2 regions of the Rhizobium sp. SJZ105 genome follow, and region 1 is predicted to be linked to the other one. Evidence: riboswitches for the same ligand, from Rfam matches in the RefSeq annotation. Region 1 holds a riboswitch; the other holds the start of a gene.
What was found. A riboswitch is a leader RNA that binds a small molecule or an ion and turns the genes downstream of it on or off. The one in region 1 is predicted to bind cobalamin.

Region 1 (7,491 bases):
AAGCAATATTGGCGGATACAATTATCAGGCTCGTGTCCGCGACATCGAAAAACCCGGCAGCGCGCAGAGCGCGCCCGAGGAACAGGCCGTTAAACGCGGCCCCGGCAACCCGACCGTTTCCAGCACCGTTCTTTCCCGTTCGCTGGCCAACGTGCTGTGGGCCGTCGGCAATGGCAGCGCGCCGGCCCACACGCAGGCTGCGACCTCCGCCGAGGACAAGGCAGAAGCGCAGGCCGAATGGGTGCGCAGCGCCTATTCCGAATACGAATAGATGATTCCGATCAGGCCCTTGCCGGGCTGACCTCCACCGTTACATGTGAGAGTTCATGTATGGCTGCAAGCTTCTGCTTGTAGAAAGCCGGTGCCTTCGGCACCTGCGAGTGGATGGCGACAATGGCGGCGTGATGCCCCGGCCCCACCTGCCAGACGTGCAGGTCGGTGATGCGATCTTCTTCCGTTTCCACGCTTTCACGGATTTCCTGCGGCAAGTCCTCCGTCAGCGGAACTGCATCAACCAGCGTCGTTGCCGTGGAGCGAATGAGTCCCCATGACCAGCGGGCAATCACCACACCGCCGACAATACCCATCAACGGATCGAGGAAGGACCAGCCGTTCCACTTGCCGAGCAGCAGCGCGACAATGGCGAGAACGGAAGTCAGCGCATCGGCGAGTACATGCAGATAGGCTGCGCGCAGATTATTGTCCCTGCCGCCCTTCGCTCCGTGCTCGCCGTGATGCGCGTGCGAGCCGTGATCGTGATGGGCGTGGCTGCCATGGCCGTGATGGGCATGCGAACCATGTGCGTGACCATGGCCATGGCCGTGATCGTGGTCATCCTTCAACAGCACGGCGCTGACGAGATTGACGATAAGACCGATGACGGCGACGAGGATCGCCTGATTGAAGTCGATCTGAACAGGATTGAAAAGCCGCATCGCACTTTCGACGGCGATGAGCAGCGCCACCACCGCCAGCACGATGGCGCTGGCAAAACCGGCGAGATCACCGAACTTGCCGGTGCCGAAGGTGAAGCGCGGATTGCGCGCCTCGCGCCGGGCATATAGATAGGCCAGCGCCGAGATGAGCATTGCGCCCGCATGGGTGGACATGTGCCAGCCATCCGCCGTCAGCGCCATGGAACCGAACCAGTGGCCGGCGACGATCTCCGCCACCATCATGACTGTGGTCAGCGCAATCACCATCCACACGCGCTTTTCATTGCGCTCATGGTTCCGGCCTAGGAAAACATGGTCGTGGCCGGACGCTGCGGAAAATTCGGATGTCGTCGTCATGTCGCTAATCCTGTTCGATCCTGGAATATTCTGTTTCACGCATCTTTTCCCAAAGCCGCGGACACTTTTGGGAGAGAGGTTAGCGGATGTAGGTCTTCAGCACCTGGGCCAGCTCTTCCGCCGCACGCGCCCGCTCGTCTTCATTTTCGGCGTGCACGACGTGCTCATGCAGATGTTCCTGCATCACCTCCCCCGTCAGGCCGGAAAGCGCACCGCGCACCGAGGCCAGCAATTGCAGCACCTCGCCGCAGGGCTTGGAATCGTCCAGGGCACGCTCCACCGCCTCCATCTGCCCCTTGAGGCGACGGATGCGAGCGAGAAGCTTCTCCTTGTTGCGGATCGTATGGGACATGAGTACCTCATATACTATAGGGGGGTATACTATATTGCGATGTTTTTTGGTTCAAGCCCTGCGCGACGCAACCTTCGCGAATGTTTCGACCCCTAAAAATACCCCATGAAACTTAGGGGACTCAGTCATGACGACTATCGCAGCAACAACCAGCAGCTATTACGCAACTCCGGTCCGGACCCTTGAGCCGACAAAGACCAGGGAAACAAATGCAACCACCGAGGCCCTGCTGGAACTGACACGGGCGGCACACCGCGCGATTTCCAGCGCCGAGAGCGTTGCCGTTTCCGCCGCACCTGCCGCCGCCAGCGTTTCCGCCGGCCTTGCCGCAGCACTTTGGAACCTGGACAGCGGTGCACAGGCCAGAACCGAACCGGCGGTAGATATCGCCGCATCAGCGCAGCCTGACGCCGCCTCCAGCATCGAGACAGAAGTTCTCAAAGCCCTGGCGCAGGCACTCGGCGTGGATGCCGCCGCCTGACACCCATTGAACGGCAGGCTGAAAAGCTATATCTCTAGAGACTAGAGCATCCGGTTCGTTCTTGTCCCGGCTGCTCTTGAGGATATGGAGAAGGCAATGCTGTCGATCGGTGAATTGTCCAAACGTACCGGCGTGAAGGTTCCGACGATCCGCTATTATGAGCAGATGGGCCTCATCCGCGAGGCAGATCGCTCGGAAGGCAACCAGCGCCGTTACGAAAAATCCGATCTCGAAAGGCTGGCTTTCATCCGCCATGCCCGCGATATCGGGCTCAATATCGACGCCATCAGAGAATTGATCGCGCTCAGCCAGCACCGGCAAATGCCGTGCGAGGGTGCGGATCGCATTGCCGCCGAACACCTCGCCCATGTGCGCGAAAAAATCACCAGCCTCAAGAAGCTCGAGCATGAGCTGGAACGTATCGTCTCCCATTGCCATGGTCATTCGATCGAGGATTGTTACGTCATCCGCGCACTTTCCGACCATGGCATGTGCGAAGGCGAGCATTGAGGCTGAAGAGCAGGCTTGACAGATTTCAGATTCGAGCGCATTGCATGGACATGATCAACGAACGCGCACCCATCTCCTGCTCGTACTTTTGGGCCTACCTGTAAAGGGCGGCTCGACAGATCATTTTGTCAACAAGCCGCCGTCAGGCGGCTTTGTTGTTTTTCAAGCGTCCTGACGGCACCGATAAAACCGAAGGACCAGAAAAATGACCGAAGATAGTTCCCTTACACTGGAAAGACCGCCCGTCGTCATCATTCGTGGCGCACGCAAGACCGATTTGCCTGAGCTCAATGAGATGATCACCCTGCTTGCCAACTTTCATGGGGATGCGGCGGCGATTACGCCGGCGAAACTGGAACGCGACCTGTTCGGCCCGCTTCCCTGGGTGCATGGGCTGGTGGCGGAAGCCGACGGCGCATTGATCGGTTACGCCCTGATGCTGCCGCTCTACAGGGCGCAGGAAGGCCGCCGCGGGCTTGAGCTGCACCATCTTTTCGTGCGTGACGGTCACCGCGGACATGGCACCGGCCAGCACCTGGTTTCCCGCGCCCGCGATATCGCCAAGCGCCTCGGTTGCGACTATCTTTCCGTCAGCGCCACGACCGGCAATGTCGCCGCGCATCGTTTCTACGAAAGCATGGATTTCGCGCCGCGCCCGGTCACTGGCATGCGCTACATGCAGTCTATCGCCTGATTGCAACCTTCGGAGACGGCCATGACACGGATTGCCATTGCGCTTGCGCAGGATTTTGCGGACTGGGAACCGGCGCTGCTTGCCGCCGCCGCGCGCGGCTATCTCGGCGTCGAGATCGTTTACGCAACCCCGGACGGCCGGCCCGTGGTTTCAATGGGCGGGCTCAACGTTACGCCCGACACATCATACGACGCGCTTGATCCTGCTAACATCGATGCGCTCGTCATTCCCGGCGGCCTCAGCTGGGAAAAGGGAACGGCTGCCGATCTTGGCGGGTTGGTACAGCGGTTTCGCGAGAAGGGCCGGCTGGTTGCCGGCATCTGCGCGGCTGCCAGCGCGCTTGCAGGCACGGGCGCCCTTGATGACGTCACCCATACCGGAAATTCGCTCGCCTCTCACAAGGCCTATCCGTCCTATCGCGGCGAAGCGCTCTATCGCGACCAGCCAAAGGCGGTCAGCGATGGCGGCATCGTAACCGCAGCCGGCAGTGCACCCGTCAGTTTCGCAGTGGAAATTCTGAAACACCTCGGCCTCTTTGGTCCGGAAGCCGAGGCGGAACTTCAGGTTTTTGCGGCGGAACACCGGTGAAGCTCACCTTGGTGTCGAGAGTTTTGCGGATCCTCCCACCCTCATTCCTGTGCTTGTCACAGGAATGAGGTGGTGTGGAAGTTAAGCCGTGAGACCATCACAAATCACCCCTGATCAAGCACCCGGCAGACACGGGGCGCGACATCCCCGCACTCCCCCGCAATCGCACGGCGGATATCGCGGCTGTTGAGATGCAGACTGCGACCGGCCGGCAAAGCCGAGCGTTTTATCTTGGCAAGGGCTGCGACCGTAAAGGCAGCCTCATTCTCATGAAAATAGGCGAGCGCCGCTTCCCGTTCCGGGCTGACGCCGAGGACTGCCTTGAAGGCAAGGCGATGCACGGCGCAGAAAGCGCCGTGACAGGGAACGGCAAAACGCAGCGCGTCGAGTTCCTCACTCCATTCGGCTGCGTCCTGCATGGTTTCAAGCTTGCTGGAAGCGCTTCAGGAAAAACGCGCTCAATGTTCCGAGCAAGGCCCAGAAGACAAAGCTGGTCACGGTGGCGGCAACGATGAACTGTCGTTCCAGCGGCAGCGGTGCCAGCGCATGTTGACCTTCCGGCGGCAGGGGCGCGCCCACCACATGTGGTGCAACGATCAACACCAGTGCGAGCACGATTGCCCAGGGTTCGCGGCGGAATGCGATCAGCGCAATGCCGCCTGCGGTCGCCGCCACCGTCGAAAGCCACCAGATTTGACGCGCCTCAAGCGCGGCCGCCGGGCTGCCCGGCAGTTCCGGCGGCAGGCCGATCATCGGCGCAAGCATGACGGCGGCAAAACCGGCCACACCCCACAAAAGGCCTTCGCGCCAGCCGGCATTGGTGCCGCGCAGCGAGATGAGGCCGGTCAGCACCAGCGCATAACCGATGGCGGTCAGCACGTTGGCGGCGACCGTATAGGCGGTGCGCTCGAAGCCGTCGGCCGGAGACCAGGCTTCCTCATTATGCTCGTGCGCGGGAACGGCAGCGCCGGTCGTGGCCGGAGCATCATGGCTGTGGGGCGCTTCGCCACCGGCATTTTCATAGGTTTCCGCCTTCAGGATCAGCGGCGTGGTGCCGAAAGCCTGCATGGCCGAAACGGCGAAGCCGCCAACGATGCCGACGAGGACGGCGGTAAAAACGATATTGCGAAAGAACGACATGCTTTTCCCCCTCAATGGCAAGGGAAAGCATTGGCATGACGTGTGTCATGCGCGGCGTTGTGAACGGCTTCCACATGCGAAAAGCCGACAAAACCGACGACGAACAGGCCAAGCACGATCGCCGTCAGCGATTGCGCGAAGCTGCCCGTTTTTGCTGAAACGGCGGCATTTGCCGTATTCTGGTTGATGGACATGGTGACCCCTCTTACGGCGCGACCCCGCGCCTTTAGACGCGGCGGAACGGCAAACGCCGTGCAGCCGCATGCGATACACTTCACCACGGGGATACGAGACTGACACAGGGCGGCACGTTCAAGCGCCACCACCCTGAAATTCCGCTCTTCCGGACACCCCGCCGGCATGGACATTTCCGTGATGGCAGGTCTCCTGGCTTACGGGTCAAAACCTGAAACACCTTCCCGGCATTGCCCTCGCCCATATCCGGCGAGATGCGTACCAGTGGCATTTCGTTTCAGGCTCTCCGCTCACAGTTGCGGGGGCAGCCACGAATGAGGATGTCTCCCTATCGTGTTCCCTTTTCACCTTCCGGAACGCCCGGAAGGAACCATCACAGGATCGTTATCCGATGGGTGTGGGTGGGAGTCAATGGCAGGCCGGCGTGAGAATCGCGCGCCGTGGCTGGATGCCGGATCAAGTCCGGCATGACGGCGAAGGGCTACCGTGCCGGGATGGCCTTCAGATAGGCGGCGATCGCATTGCGGTCTTCGGCCGTCAGATGCGCCATGTTCTGCTGCACCTTGACCATGGAGCCGCCGACGCTGTCGAATTCCGGGGTGAAGCCGGTTTCCAGATAGTTGGCAATATCGGCCGCCTCCCAGCTTCCGACGCTCTGCGAGCCGGGGGTAATATCGGGAATGCGGCCCTCGCCTTCGGGATTTGGACCACCGGCCAGCCATTTGCCATCGAGAAAACCGCCAAGTGCATTGCGCGGCGTGTGACATTCGCCGCAATGGCCCGGGCCTTCCACCAGATATTGGCCGCGCAGCAATTCGGCATTGGCATCGGCAAGCTCGACGCGGGGTGGCGCGGATGTATCGAAATAGAGGAATTTCCAACCGCCCAATGCCATGCGCATGTTGAAGGGGAACGGCAGTTCATGATCCGGCGCGTCATTCTGGCTGGCGGGCAGAACCCGCAAATAACCGAAGAGGTCGTTGATGTCCTTCTGCGTCATGCGGGCATAGGAGGCGTATGGGAAGGACGGGTAGAGATGTTCGCCGTTCTTGCCGACGCCGCGCGTCATCGCATCTCCGAATTCCGAAAGCGTCCAGCCGCCAATACCATGCTGCGGATCGGAGGAAATATTGGGCACATGGAAGGTGCCGAAGGGGCTTTTCAACGCTTGCCCGCCCGAAAGCGTCAAAAGCGCATCGCCCTTGGCATCTGGTGCCGCATGGCAACTTGCGCAGCCACCCGCCCAGAACAGCGTTTCGCCATTGGCAAGGTCCGGCTCGCCAAGGCTCACCCAGTGGCTGGGTGCCTGACGCACAGGCGCGGTGACCCAGGCGAAAATGCCGAAACCGGCAATGGCCGCCACCGCGATCCCGCCCGCGAGCTTCGTCCAAATGGAGGCCATGACCCCTCTCCCCATTATCACCTGATGAGATCAGGCATCATTCCCGCTGAAAAAAACGCCGCCGGGAAGCGGCGTTCTTAGTAGGATCACTTCTTCAGACGGTAGGTCTGGTGGCACGCACCACAATCGGCACCGAGGGTCTGCATGGCGGCGGTGACGCCTGCCTGATCGGCGGGAAGGCTGGCGAGGACCTTGTCCGCATCGGCACCGAGCTTGGCGGCCTTGGACTTGAAGTCATCGAAATTTTCCCAGATCGCGGGTGCCGCAGCACTGCCGGTCTCGCTGCCCGGGGGAAACTGGTCAGGGAAAGCCTTGGCGTTGGTGCTGATGGTCGTCACGGCAGCCTTCACGGCTTCGGCGTCATAAGGCTTCTGGCCCTTGGAGATGGCAGCAAGCGCCCCCATGGAGCCGCCGATCTGCTTCATCATGCCTTCACGTTTTTCGACTTCGCCGGCAGCGTAGACCGCTCCGGCGCAAAGACAGCCGAAAAGCATGGCCGCCGCGATGGTTTTCAGTTTCATACACTCTCTCCTTGATTCCGGCAGATGCCGAACGCGCGATAACGGCGCGAGGATGCCCTTTCCGCATGGCGAAAAGAAGTCACATTGCAGTGAATTTCCCCAAGAAAACAGAAGTCTAGGAGAGTGCTTCCCAAAGCGTAACCAGGGCTGCGGCAATCAGCATGAAACCGGCGGCGCGGCCGATGAAAATCGTCGCGGCAGGCGAGGAAACGAGCCATGCCCGGCTTTTATCCGCCGTCAGCGCCAGAGCGCCATAGACCGTGAACTGCGTGATGGCCACCATCGCGCCCATTACCAGCCCCTGCATCCAGATTGG
Region 2 (7,491 bases), 720 kb from region 1:
TCTCGAAAATCCCTGAAGGCGAGGAGGCGGATTACCGCGCCTGCATGCTGGGCTTTCGCGATTACGTCAACAAGAACGGCTTCAAGAGCGTTGTTCTCGGCCTTTCCGGCGGTATCGATTCGGCGATCTGCGCTGCGCTCGCTGTTGATGCGCTGGGCGAAGAACGGGTGCGCTGCATCATGCTGCCCTATCGTTACACCTCCGAGGATTCGCTGAAGGACGCAGCCGATTGCGCCAGGGCGCTTGGCTGCCGTTACGATATCGTGCCCATTGCCGAACCTGTGGATGGGTTCCTGTCGGCGCTTTCGGAAATGTTCGAAGGCACGGAAGAAGGCATTACCGAAGAAAACCTGCAGAGCCGTACACGCGGCACCATTCTCATGGCCGTTTCCAACAAGTTCGGCTCGATGGTGGTGACAACAGGCAACAAGTCGGAAATGTCGGTGGGGTATGCGACGCTTTATGGCGACATGAATGGCGGTTTCAATCCCATCAAGGACCTCTACAAGATGCAGGTCTACGCCATCTCCAGCTGGCGCAATTCCCATGTGCCGCCCGGCGCGCTCGGGCCATCCGGCGAAGTGATCCCCGCCAATATCATCTCCAAGGCGCCATCCGCCGAATTGCGACCCAACCAGACAGACCAGGATTCGCTGCCGCCCTATCCGGTGCTGGACGATATTCTGGAGTGCCTGGTGGAAAAGGAAATGTCGGTCGAGGAAATCCTCGCGCGTGGCCATGATATCGCGACGGTGCACCGGATCGAGCATCTGCTCTATCTCGCCGAATACAAACGCCGCCAATCCGCGCCCGGGGTGAAGATCACCAAGAAGAACTTCGGCCGCGATCGCCGTTATCCGATTACCAACCGATTCAGGGACAGGTAGTCGAAGGAGGGCATGGAGGGAGCTTGCTGGACCCCGAATTTAGTTCGGGGTGACGGAGTGCGGATGCTGCGGCTTCGCCATATATCGATGGCGAAGAAGCATCCTTTTCCTCCAACGGCGCGGACACGCCGCGCCGTCTCCCTATCTCGTTAAATAACCTGCCCCACATCGATGCGGTTACCATCCGGGTCTTCGAAAATGAAGGCCCGTAGGCCATAATCCTTGTCCTGCAGACTTTTGATGATGCGAAGCCCGTGGCTTTTGCAAAGCGCGTGCAGCGCGTCGGCGTCGCTGACCAGCATATGCGCCACATTGAAGGGGGCCGGTTTGTGCGTCGACTGCAATGTCAGGTGCAACTCGGCATTACCTTGTTTCAGGATCATGAAACCGACAGGGTTGCCGTTTTCGAAGGTCTTTTCGAAGCCCAGCACACGGACATAAAAGTCATGGGCCTTCTCGATATTCTTGACAGGAAGCATTGCGGCGATCCGACCGAAGCGGATGCCGTGATCGGCGATGGTGTTCATCGCGGAACCTCGGATCTGGGAGAAACGGGCAGGGGTGCGGGCGGTGCCGGAACGCTGCTGTTTTTTCCTATTTGAATTTGCAGGGCGGTGCCTGCGGCAATAGGATCATAATCACGGCGGTGGCGGATGCAAACGGAATGTTTGCGCCATTCAACGCTCCACGCCAGACGATCGACAGGCCCGGGAGGCAGCATGCGCAGTTCCATCGAAATCTTCAACATCCGCACTCGGCAGATGCGGGTGGTCTGGCAGACGCCGGAGCTGTTCGAGGCTCCGAACTGGTCGCCGGACGGGAAATACCTGCTTCTGAACTGCGACGGTCTGCTTTATCGCCTGTCACTTGCCGGCGACCCTTCGCCGGAAAAGGTCGATACTGGCTTTGCGACAATCTGCAACAATGACCACGGCATTTCGCCTGACGGTTCGCTTTATGCCATTTCCGACAAGGTGGAGTTCGGCAAGAGTGCCATCTATCTGCTGCCTTCGACGGGCGGAACGCCGCGTCTGATGACTAAGAACCTTCCGTCCTACTGGCACGGCTGGTCGCCGGACGGGAAAGGTTTCGCCTATTGCGGCATTCGCGATCAGGTTTTCGATATTTATTCCATGGACATAGACAGCGGCGTTGAGACACGCCTTACCCATGGTGAGGGCCGCAATGACGGGCCGGATTATTCGCCGGATGGAGAATGGATCTATTTCAACTCCAGCCGCACCGGCCAGATGCAGATCTGGCGCGTGCGGGTGGATGGCTCGGCCGTCGAGCGCATCACCGACAGCGCCTACGGCGACTGGTTTCCGCATCCGTCTCCCAGCGGTGACAAGGTCGTTTTCATCTCCTACGACGCCGAAGTCTTCGACCATCCGCGCGACCTCAACGTGCGCGTGCGGCTGATGGATATGGATGGCGGCAATGCCGAAACGCTGTTTGACCTTTTCGGCGGGCAGGGAACGATGAATTCGCCCAACTGGTCACCGGACGGGGATGAGTTCGCTTATGTGCGGTATTTTCCCGTTGGGTGATGCGGTAGGGAGTGCTTCAGCCGGCGCGCGTCGGCGCGGCGGCTGAAGGCCGCAATACGCAGGTGAGGTGGCCACGGTCACATTGCCGCATCGCTGCGCAAGATACTTGTATTAGCAATCTTTGTTGCTCATAAGCTTCTTCGTCAGGTGCCTGCCCTTTAGGGCGGGAGAATCGGGAATCCGGTGCAAGACCGGAACGTGCCCAGCGCTGTGAGGCGGATGCCCTTTTTCTTGATGCCACTGAATCCATTCGGGAAGGCGAAAGTGGGCGGATGAAGCCGAGTCAGAAGACCGGCCTGACAGGATAGACCAGACCGCGTGGACGGCGGCAGGTTGTTGCAGCAGCGCGTCGTGCAGGTGAAAACCGGAGCCGGTTTTCGTGGCGGCGCGCCAGCATTGTTGGGGATAGACGATGCCGACCGATCCACTCGCGACCAGTTCGCTCGACGCCGATGCATTCGATCACGCGCTTTCGCCCGCCTATCCGTTTTCCGAGGGTGAGCGAGAGGCGATCTACCGTGCCATCGAAACCCGCCGTGATGTGCGCGACCAGTTCCTTCCGGATCCATTGCCGGAAGATGTGGTCGAGCGCCTGCTGAAGGCGGCGCATTCCGCGCCCTCGGTCGGTTTCATGCAGCCGTGGAATTTCACGCTCGTCACTGACGGTGCGGTCAGGCAGGCAGCCTGGGTTGCCTTCAGCCGCGCCAATGGCGAGGCGGCGGCGATGTTCGAGGGGGAGCAGCAGGCGCTTTACCGCAGCCTCAAGCTTGAGGGCATCCGCAAGGCGCCGCTCAGCATCTGCGTCACCTGCGATCCGACGCGTGGCGGCAAGGTGGTGCTGGGCCGTACCCACAATCCGCGCACCGATGTCTATTCCACCGTCTGCGCCATCCAGAACCTCTGGCTTGCAGCGCGCGCCGAAGGCATCGGCGTCGGCTGGGTCAGCATTTTCCACGATAGCGACATTCGCACCATTCTCGAGATTCCCGACCACATCGAGATCGTCGCCTGGCTATGCCTCGGCCGCGTCGATACACTTTATACCGAGCCGGAACTGGCGGTGAAGGGGTGGCGCCAGCGCGTGCCGCTGGAGGAGCTGGTGTTTCGCAATCGCTGGGGTGGACGGTAAAGAGAAGACGCGACCGTCTTGTGAGTGAGACAGAGCGTTGCCAACTCCATACCGTGTGCCTGATGGGAGCTATTGCTGCGGCTGAATGCCCTTCAGCGCCGGGTTCTTCAGGTCGATCCGGCCTGTCTGGTCGGGCAGGAATTTAGGGCCGATGACGCGGACCCTGCTGTTGTTCGGGTCATAGTCGCGTTCCGGAACCGGTTGTTCCGGCGGCTTTGCGGCCTGCTGCAGTTCGGTGGGTTTTTTGGAGGTGTCACCTTGCGGTGATGGAATGGTCGTGATGCTTGAATAGGGTTTCTCAGCTTCCGGCCGCGCAGCCTCCTGCTGCTTCATCTCCTCGTGATAGGCGGCCATGTTGCAGGCGCAGCCTGGGGCTTTGGTTGAGGCATTTCGATAGGCAAAGGCGGTCGGCAGGTCCTTATAGGGCTTTCCTGTTTCAGCCGAGACCATGTCAGCCGTTTCCTGCTCCGTCATGGAGTGGAAATAAAGCTCCGTCTGCGTACCCGGACACATTTTCTGGCATTGTTCGGCCTGCGCACGGAAATCGAGCGGCGAGGCATTGGAAGCGATGGGGAAGAACGAGCCGTCGCAGGTGCGCACGCACAGCGTCCTGAGCCCGCCTTCAGCAGCGGCATTGGGGTAGGGCGAAAGCCCTGCCTGTCCCGGCGGATTGCTCTGTTCGCCGAAGGCGTCGGGGTAACGTGTCACATCGGGTGCCGTCGGCTGGCGCGCTTCCGTTTCCGGAATGGCGCTGCAGCCATTGGCGTCGAGTGCGGCGAGAATGCGCTGGCGTCTGATGTCGCTATCATCGCTGCCCTGGGCCGCCATGGCATAGTCGCGGTCACGGATGATGGCATCGCGTTCGCTCTGCGCATCCGCCATCGCGTCGCTGATCTCTGCGCAGAGTTCGGCATTCGGGCTGCCATAAACGGTGACGCTTGCGGATGAACAGCCGTAACGGCGCAGATCGTTCCTGATCCTGCGGATCTCGATGTTCTGGCGGGTGAGCGCATTGGCGTAACGCCGTACCTCGGCGGTGTTGCCGATGACACGCGGCGGTTCGCGCAGCTGCGCATAAAGCGTATCGCAGACCTGATCCGCGAAAGCAGCGGCCGGGGCGATGAAAACAAGGGGAAGCAGGAGGCCGATAATGCTGCGGCGCCGGGTCAATGGTGCGATCCGTTCGATGTCCCCGGCCGGTGGCGAGGGTGTTATGCTTCGGGAAATCCGTGTTTCAGGAAGATAACATAAGCTGTTGCCGCAATGCGGCAACAGCATGTTCAAAACTGCGTTAATACGCCTTCATCACACCGAAGGGTGCGATGCCTGCACGACGGCAAAGGCCGCCATGTTGACAACGCCGCGCGAGGTGACGCTGGGCGACAGGATATGGGCGGGAAGAGCCGTGCCAAGCAGGATGGGGCCGACATGCAGGCCCTCCGTCAGCGTGCGGGTGACGCCGAGCGTGATGTTTGCGGCATCGAGGTTCGGGAAGACCAGCAGGTTCGCTTCGCCGGTCAGCACGCTGTTGGGCATGGCGCGCTTGCGCAGCGCTTCCGAAAGTGCCGAGCCGCCCTGCATTTCGCCGTCCACTTCCAGTTCGGGTGCCGCTGCCTGCACGATCTTCAGGGCGCGGCGCATCTTGCGGGCGCTTTCCGAATCGCGCGACCCGAAATTGGAGTGGCTGGCGAGCGCGATCTTCGGCGTGATGCCGAAGCGGCGGATTTCCTTTGCCGCGAGAATGGCCATTTCGGCCACTTCTTCGGAGGTCGGATCGTTGTTGACGAAGGTGTCGGTGAGGAACAGCGCGCCCTGCTGGGTGATGAGCAGGCTGAGGCCTGCGAAAGAGCGAACGCTTTCCTGCTTGCCGATGATCTGGTTCACGTCGCGCAGGTGCCGGTCGTAGCGGCCTTCCAGACCGCAGATCAGCGCATCCGCCTCACCACGCTTCACCGACAGCGCGCCGATGACCGTGGAGTTGGTGCGCACGATGGTGCGGGCCGCCTCCGGGTTGATGCCGGCGCGGCCGACCAGGGCGAAATAATCATCGACGTAGTCGCGGTAACGCGGATCGTCTTCGGGATTGACCACCGCAAAATCGGTATTCGGGCGGATACGCAGGCCGAAGCGCTTCAGGCGCGTTTCGATGATCTGCGGGCGACCGATGAGGATCGGGATGCCGGTGCCTTCTTCCAGAAGCACCTGTGCGGCGCGCAGCACGCGCTCGTCTTCGCCTTCAGCAAAGATGATGCGCTTCTTTTCGGCAACCTTGGCGGCGTTGAAGACCGGTTTCATGATGAAGCCGGAACGCCAGACGAAGCGGTTGAGCTGGTCGAGATAGGCTTCGAAATCGCTGATTGGCCGGGCGGCGACGCCGCTTGCGGCGGCAGCACGGGCAACGGCCGGTGCGATGCGCAGGATGAGACGCGGATCGAAAGGCGAGGGAATGAGGTAGTTCGGGCCGAAGATCGGCGTTTCGCCGCTATAGGCCTTGGCGGCGACTTCCGAGACTTCCTCGCGGGCAAGCTCGGCGATGGCCTGCACGGCGGCCATCTTCATTTCCTCGTTGATCGTGGTTGCGCCGCAATCCAGCGCGCCGCGGAAGATATAGGGGAAGCACAGCACGTTGTTGACCTGGTTCGGGAAGTCCGAACGGCCGGTGCAGATCATCGCATCCGGGCGGGCAGCACGGGCCACTTCCGGCATGATTTCCGGATTGGGGTTGGCAAGTGCCAGGATCAGCGGATTTTCCGCCATGCGCTCCAGAAGTTCCGGCTTCAGCACGCCTGCCGCCGAAAGACCGAGGAAGACATCCGCGCCGTCGATCGAGTCGGCCAGAACCCGCTTGTCGGTCTTCTGCGCGTAAACTTCCTTCCACTCGTCCATCAGCGAGTTGCGGCCGTCATAAACGAGGCCCTCGATATCGTGGACCCAGATGTTTTCTTTCTTTGCGCCCATGGCGACAAGCAGATTGAGGCAGGCAAGGGCTGCCGCACCGGCGCCTGACGCGACGATCTTGACGCTCGAAAGCGATTTTCCGGCCAGTTCCAGCGCGTTGGTGACGGCGGCGGCGACGATGATCGCCGTGCCGTGCTGATCGTCGTGGAAGACCGGGATGTTCATCTTCTCGCGCAGCTGACGCTCCACCTCGAAACATTCGGGCGCCTTGATGTCTTCAAGGTTGATGCCGCCGAAGGTGGGTTCCAGCGCTGCGATGGTGGAGACCATGTCGTTGATGCCGGGCGCATCGATCTCGATATCGAAAACGTCGATGCCGGCGAATTTCTTGAAGAGGACGGCCTTGCCCTCCATAACAGGCTTGGACGCAAGCGGGCCGATATTGCCAAGGCCAAGCACTGCCGTACCGTTGGAAATCACTGCAACGAGATTGGCGCGGGCGGTATATTCCGCCGCCATTTCCGGATTTTCATGGATGGCGAGGCAGGGGGCGGCGACACCCGGCGAGTAGGCAAGCGCCAGATCGCGCTGGTTGCCAAGGGGCTTGGTGGCCTGGATTTCCAGCTTGCCAGGGCGCGGGTAGCGGTGGAAAAAGAGCGCCTGTTCCTCGATGTCGGCCTTTGCCGTGTTGGCGGGCGTGTTGTTCTTATCGTGAGAGGTCATGTCTTCCACCGTCATGTCTGGTTCAATTCCGGCCCTCTGAATACAACAAACTTTCCCGTGGTACAGCCGTTATTTGCCGCCCCCTTATGCAAATGCGGGCATGGCTTATTCGCGTTTTCGTGATGCCATCAGTCATATTCCATACAAAAACCGGCCATTGTCATGTTGCTGCAACACGAGTCTGGTTCTGAGAGGGAAGAAAGCCGCAGGGACGCAACCGAACAAGGGGATTAAATCCGTGGCCGGTCAAATTGAAACCAGACAGTTCAGAACGCTTTTCATTTCGGATGTCCATCTCGGTTCC

Region 2: it holds a riboswitch for cobalamin, as region 1 does, so the genes downstream of both, bluB (5,6-dimethylbenzimidazole synthase) here and FB593_RS05135 (CbtB domain-containing protein) in region 1, are expected to answer to the same signal.

The regions. Positions count from the first base shown of each region.
Region 1 is NZ_VIUP01000001.1:1,012,581-1,020,071, forward strand. Features, by position in the region: gene FB593_RS05090 (hypothetical protein) at 1-271, shown strand, start outside; gene dmeF (CDF family Co(II)/Ni(II) efflux transporter DmeF) at 282-1,292, opposite strand; gene dmeR (Ni(II)/Co(II)-sensing transcriptional repressor DmeR) at 1,372-1,644, opposite strand; gene FB593_RS05105 (hypothetical protein) at 1,772-2,125, shown strand; gene FB593_RS05110 (MerR family transcriptional regulator) at 2,222-2,635, shown strand; gene FB593_RS05115 (GNAT family N-acetyltransferase) at 2,841-3,329, shown strand; gene FB593_RS05120 (type 1 glutamine amidotransferase family protein) at 3,351-3,917, shown strand; gene FB593_RS05125 (hypothetical protein) at 4,022-4,336, opposite strand; gene FB593_RS05130 (CbtA family protein) at 4,341-5,057, opposite strand; gene FB593_RS05135 (CbtB domain-containing protein) at 5,069-5,251, opposite strand; cobalamin riboswitch at 5,417-5,642, opposite strand; gene FB593_RS05140 (c-type cytochrome) at 5,734-6,654, opposite strand; gene FB593_RS05145 (c-type cytochrome) at 6,741-7,175, opposite strand; gene FB593_RS05150 (LysE family translocator) at 7,291-7,491, opposite strand, start outside.
Region 2 is NZ_VIUP01000001.1:290,366-297,856, forward strand. Features, by position in the region: gene FB593_RS01495 (NAD+ synthase) at 1-887, shown strand, start outside; gene FB593_RS01500 (VOC family protein) at 1,037-1,414, opposite strand; gene FB593_RS01505 (TolB family protein) at 1,607-2,437, shown strand; cobalamin riboswitch at 2,566-2,752, shown strand; gene bluB (5,6-dimethylbenzimidazole synthase) at 2,850-3,566, shown strand; gene FB593_RS01515 (DUF2865 domain-containing protein) at 3,636-4,736, opposite strand; gene FB593_RS01520 (NADP-dependent malic enzyme) at 4,872-7,187, opposite strand; gene FB593_RS01525 (UDP-2,3-diacylglucosamine diphosphatase) at 7,417-7,491, shown strand, end outside.